Thermotoga maritima MSB8: one gene and its partner. The protein of the gene in region 1 interacts with the protein of each later gene in a pairwise test. Links are inferred from orthologs where the notes say so. Each region holds a gene or a part of one and is shown on either strand. Other genes may lie near its edges.

The links. Proteins that work in one complex are often made in the same cells at the same time.
Region 2: the proteins of ruvC (region 1) and ruvA interact in binary tests that used the Escherichia coli proteins (3 or more experiments, as listed by UniProt). The link is inferred for Thermotoga maritima MSB8 from one-to-one orthologs.

The regions. Positions count from the first base shown.
Region 1 is NC_000853.1:604,369-607,348, forward strand. Bases 103-2,819 are described here. They hold ruvC (crossover junction endodeoxyribonuclease RuvC), read left to right. Parts: upstream 103-1,070; coding sequence 1,071-1,568; downstream 1,569-2,819. Other genes in these bases: queA (tRNA preQ1(34) S-adenosylmethionine ribosyltransferase-isomerase QueA), read left to right, coding at 103-988; polC (DNA polymerase III subunit alpha), read left to right, coding at 1,555-2,819. Also shown: lnt (apolipoprotein N-acyltransferase), read left to right, coding at 1-6; more of queA, read left to right, coding at 1-102; more of polC, read left to right, coding at 2,820-2,980.
Region 2 is NC_000853.1:169,633-172,631, forward strand. It holds ruvA (Holliday junction branch migration protein RuvA), read right to left. Parts: upstream 1,784-2,999; coding sequence 1,217-1,783; downstream 1-1,216. Other genes in the region: TM_RS00795 (tetratricopeptide repeat protein), read left to right, coding at 1-449; TM_RS00800 (DUF368 domain-containing protein), read left to right, coding at 452-1,240; TM_RS00810 (bifunctional folylpolyglutamate synthase/dihydrofolate synthase), read right to left, coding at 1,780-2,999. UniProt on the Escherichia coli protein: The RuvA-RuvB-RuvC complex processes Holliday junction (HJ) DNA during genetic recombination and DNA repair.

The DNA of each region.
Region 1 (2,980 bases):
TTATGAACTTCCACCAGAACTCATAGCGCAGGAACCTGTGGAACCACGGGACGCTTCCCGACTCATGGTGCTCCACAGAAAGACGCAGAGAATAGAACACCGTATATTCCGGGAGATAATAGAGTATCTTGAACCCGGCGATCTGCTCGTTCTGAACGTATCGAAGGTGATACCAGCCCGTCTCTACGCGAGGAAAAAAACGGGTGCCAGCATCGAAATTCTTCTGATAGAGCGTTTGGAGGAAGGTATCTGGAAGTGCCTTGTGAGACCGGGTCAGAAGGTGAAAAAAGGAACGGAACTTGTAATCGATGAGGATCTGTCTGCCGTCTGCCTCGGTCGGGGTGAAGATGGAACGAGGATTCTGAAGTTTCAGCCTCAGGACGATAGATTGATCTTCGAGAAGGGCAGGACACCTCTTCCGCCGTACATAAAAAACGAAGTTCCTCTCGAGAGGTATCAAACCGTGTACGCGAAAGAAGAAGGCTCCGTCGCTGCGCCGACCGCGGGGCTTCATTTCACACCAGAACTCATAGAGAAGTTGAAGAAAAAAGGGGTTCAATTCGCCGAAGTCGTTTTGCACGTGGGAATAGGGACTTTCAGGCCCGTGAAGGTTGAGGAAGTGGAAAAACACAAGATGCACGAGGAATTCTACCAGGTTCCAAAAGAGACGGTCAGAAAACTCAGAGAGACAAGGGAAAGGGGAAACAGAATTGTAGCGGTTGGGACAACAACGGTGAGAACCTTGGAGACAATCGCCAGACTTCCTGAGCAGGAAGAATACGTGGGAAAAACCGATCTATTCATATATCCACCCTTCGAGTTCAAACTCGTCGATGCCCTGGTTACCAACTTTCACCTTCCTCGTTCCACTCTTCTCATGCTGGTTGCGGCGTTCGCGGGGAAGGATTTCGTCATGGAAGCCTACAGGGAAGCCGTGAAAAGAAGATACAGATTCTTCTCTTTCGGCGATGCGATGCTGATTCTGTAACGGTTTGGAAAAAACACCCTTCTCTTAAACATAGGGTATAGAAAACGAAAATATGTGAACAGTATAATGGAGGTTGGGTTCCTTGAGGATCCTTGGGGTAGATCCCGGCTACGGAATTGTAGGAATAGGCATCATTGAAGTATCTGGAAACAGAATCTCTCACGTTTTCCACGGAACGATAGAGACTCCCAAAAATCTTCCAGCGGAAAAGAGGTTGAAGCGAATCTACGAGGAGTTTTTGAAAGTTCTTGAACGTTTCTCTCCAGACGAATGCGCCATGGAAAAGCTGTTCTTTGTGAAAAACGTTACCACGGCCATAGGTGTGGGGGAGGCACGTGGTGTGCTTTTTCTCGCTCTCGCGGAAAAAAACATACCTGTCTTTGAATACGCGCCGAACGAAGTGAAGGTTTCGCTGTCGGGGTATGGAAGGGCAAGCAAGAAACAGATTCAGGAGAACGTAAAGCGTTTTCTGAACCTTTCGGAGATTCCCAGACCCGACGATGCAGCGGATGCACTCGCCATCGCCTGGTGTCACGCCCTTCAGAGCAGAGCAAGGAGGGTAACACATGAAAAAGATTGAAAATTTGAAGTGGAAAAATGTCTCGTTTAAAAGCCTGGAAATAGATCCCGATGCAGGTGTGGTTCTCGTTTCCGTGGAAAAATTCTCCGAAGAGATAGAAGACCTTGTGCGTTTACTGGAGAAGAAGACGCGGTTTCGAGTCATCGTGAACGGTGTTCAAAAAAGTAACGGGGATCTAAGGGGAAAGATACTTTCCCTTCTCAACGGTAATGTGCCTTACATAAAAGATGTTGTTTTCGAAGGAAACAGGCTGATTCTGAAAGTGCTTGGAGATTTCGCGCGGGACAGGATCGCCTCCAAACTCAGAAGCACGAAAAAACAGCTCGATGAACTGCTGCCTCCCGGAACAGAGATCATGCTGGAGGTTGTGGAGCCTCCGGAAGATCTTTTGAAAAAGGAAGTACCACAACCAGAAAAGAGAGAAGAACCAAAGGGTGAAGAATTGAAGATCGAGGATGAAAACCACATCTTTGGACAGAAACCCAGAAAGATCGTCTTCACCCCCTCAAAAATCTTTGAGTACAACAAAAAGACATCGGTGAAGGGCAAGATCTTCAAAATAGAGAAGATCGAGGGGAAAAGAACGGTCCTTCTGATTTACCTGACAGACGGAGAAGATTCTCTGATCTGCAAAGTCTTCAACGACGTTGAAAAGGTCGAAGGGAAAGTATCGGTGGGAGACGTGATCGTTGCCACAGGAGACCTCCTTCTCGAAAACGGGGAGCCCACCCTTTACGTGAAGGGAATCACAAAACTTCCCGAAGCGAAAAGGATGGACAAATCTCCGGTTAAGAGGGTGGAGCTCCACGCCCATACCAAGTTCAGCGATCAGGACGCAATAACAGATGTGAACGAATATGTGAAACGAGCCAAGGAATGGGGCTTTCCCGCGATAGCCCTCACGGATCATGGGAACGTTCAGGCCATACCTTACTTCTACGACGCGGCGAAAGAAGCTGGAATAAAGCCCATTTTCGGTATCGAAGCGTATCTGGTGAGTGACGTGGAGCCCGTCATAAGGAATCTCTCCGACGATTCGACGTTTGGAGATGCCACGTTCGTCGTCCTCGACTTCGAGACGACGGGTCTCGACCCGCAGGTGGATGAGATCATCGAGATAGGAGCGGTGAAGATACAGGGTGGCCAGATAGTGGACGAGTACCACACTCTCATAAAGCCTTCCAGGGAGATCTCAAGAAAAAGTTCGGAGATCACCGGAATCACTCAAGAGATGCTGGAAAACAAGAGAAGCATCGAGGAAGTTCTGCCGGAGTTCCTCGGTTTTCTGGAAGATTCCATCATCGTAGCACACAACGCCAACTTCGACTACAGATTTCTGAGGCTGTGGATCAAAAAAGTGATGGGATTGGACTGGGAAAGACCCTACATAGATACGCTCGCCCTCGCAAAGT
Region 2 (2,999 bases), 430 kb from region 1 along the record:
TGCCGATGGTTGTTTCTGCTGCCACCTTCTTATCAGTTTTCTTTCTTCAAAGGTTCTTGATGAAGCGCCTGGCGATACGCTCTGAGAAGAAATCCAGTATTGCCGAAGAAACTCCAGAAGTTGTTGAGGAACTGCCAGAGGGTACCGTCGAAGAGATTCCCGAGGAGAAACCAAGTGAAACCTTTGCGGAAAAACTCGATTTTCTGGAAGAGCTCCTCGGTAAAGTTCAGGAATCTAATCGTGAAGAATATGTAGATGTCGATGAGGTGAAAAACAGAGCCAGAGAAATTCTCGAAAATTCAGAGGAGATACCAGATGATCTCACGGCAGAAGAAGTGAACCTTGATGTGGAAGAGGTCATCAAAGAGTTGGAAGAGAAAGAAGCGTACGATGAAGAGGATGCAAGGAAGCTAGTTCTTGTGGCCAAGAATAAACTCAGGGAGGAATGAAGGTGTGGTTCTTCTTTTCAGGTGTTCTTATGGGAATAGCGAACGTGGTACCGGGTGTCAGCGGTGGGACAATCGCCGTTCTCATGGGTGTCTATGAGAAACTGATAGAATCCGTGAATTCTTTTTTTCATGGAAATTCGAGATCTCTGAAGGTGCTGATACCTGTGGGAGCTGGTGTTTTGGTGGGAGTATTTGGTATAGCACGCTTCTTAGAAATCTTTCTTTCGAAGTATCCAGTTCCGACACATTTCTTTTTTTTGGGACTCATCATCGTTAGCTTTGTAAAAACAAAGGAATATTTCTCGATCAAACCTGTGAACATATTTTTTGTCTTGCTTGGGATGTTTTTGATTTTTATGTTGCATTTTTCAGGTGAAACAACTGCGAAGGAGAGTATGTTCCTTCTTGTTCTGGGAGGTTTTGTAGCGGCTACGGCCATGGTAGTGCCCGGTATCAGTGGTTCGCTGATCCTTCTGATTTTCGGTGTTTACGATCACGTTCTTTATCTGGTTTCGCACCTGATAATTGGTGAACTTTTGATATTCTCCATCGGAGTTGTCGCCGGAATTCTTGTCTCCGTAAAGATCATGAACTTTCTTTTGAAAAGATTCCGGGAGGAAACTTACAGTTTCATCGGTGGGATGATTCTCGCGTCTCTCTACGAGGTTCTTCCGAAAAAGATGAATACAAACGTCGTTCTGCCATCTGTCTTGAGTCTTGTACTCTCACTAACTCTTGGATTCTTTCTGCTTTACATTGAAAAGAAACTATCTGTGACTCAGAAACTTTAAAGCTTCTTTTATCAACTCGGATGTTTTCATTCCCTCTCTGTACACCTGTTTCACCGCTTCTCTTGCCTGTTTCTCCGGGTATCCCAGTGATACCAGGGCTTCTAAGGATTCATGATAGATTCTCATGTCTTTTATTCCAGCACTTTCGAATTCATCTTTCAGTTCCATCACGATCCGTTCCGCTGTTTTCTTACTGATGCCGGGAAGTTTTGAAAGGCCTTCCACGTCCTGAGAGGCGATCATTGCTACCAGTGTTTCCGCATCTTCGTTCGAGATGATCTTCAGGGCCGTTTTTGGCCCAAGCCTGGAAACCTTTGTGAGAGAAAGGAAGAGTTCCTTCTTCATTTCGTTTGAAAACCCGTAGAGGGTGATGCCATCCTGTGAAACGCTCAAAAATGTGTGAAGAAAACATTCCCCGCCTTCTTTCACTTCCTCACTGGTTTGAACGTCGCAGACGATTTCGAAGACGACACCGGATTTTGTTTCTACGAGAAGAACGTTTCCACTCTTTTTCAAAACCCTTCCAGAGATTCCCGCTATCATAGTTTCCACTCCTCATTTATCTTTCCGGTTGTCAGGAACTCCCTTACGTATCCCACTAGAAACAGTGATCCTGTAACAACCGTGGCTCTTTCAGTAGATTCGATCGCTTCCAGGGGATCTTCTATGACTTCCACGTTTTTGAAGAATTTCTTTGCCATGTCAACAAGGCTGTTCATGTCTTTCATACGAGGTGAAGGAACACGGGTGACTATGACCCTTTCGAAGATTCCGGTGTACTTTCGAAGAATGTCCTCCCGGTTCTTGTCGTCCAGAATACCTATTACCAGGCTCAAGGGTTCGCCGTTGAAGTACAATTTCAAGCTTCTGACAAGGCTTTCCGCTCCGTGAGGGTTGTGCGCTCCATCGAGGATGTACATCTTCCCGTTTTTCTCTAAGATTTCAAATCTTCCCAGATTCTTCGCATTTTTCAAGCCTTCGCGTATTGCTTTCTCGCTCAACGGAAGTCCTGTTGCTTCAAGAGTCTTCAGGGCAACACCGGCGTTTTCTATCTGGTGAGGACCGTTCATGGTCAGGACGAGATCTTCGAAGGTGTTTTCCCCACAGTAATCGAATCTGTTTTCGTGAAGTTTCAGAGATTTAACCTTAACGGAAAAATCCTTGTCGATGACGTACATCCTTGAGCTCTTCTTTCGGGCAACATCTTCCATCACTTTGAGGGCTTCTCTTTTTCTTTCCCCTGTCACAAGGGGAACTCTTTCTTTTATTATTCCGGATTTTTCCCATGCGATCTGTTCTATGGTGTATCCCAACGTTTTTTCGTGATCTCTGTCCACCGTGACAATGGTGGAACAAAGAGGGAACACCACGTTCGTTGCGTCCAGTCTGCCTCCAAGACCAACTTCCAGGACGGCAATGTCAACGTTTTTTTCCGCGAAATAGAGAAAAGCCATCGCCGTTACAACTTCAAAAAAGCTTGGGGAGAATATTTCTTCTTTGTCGAGCTCGTTCAGAATCGGCTCCATTGTTTCGTAGATCTTCACCACGTCCTCTTCGGATATGTACTCTTCGTTTAACCTTATCCTTTCTCTGAACGTGCTCAGATGAGGGGAGTAATATGATCCCACTCTGTACCCTTGAGATACCAGAATGTTACTGACCATGTTTGCAACAGAACCCTTTCCGTTCGTGCCACCTATGTGTATGGTTTTGTATTCCAGATGGGGATTTCCCAGCTTTGAAAGTAGCATTGAGATCC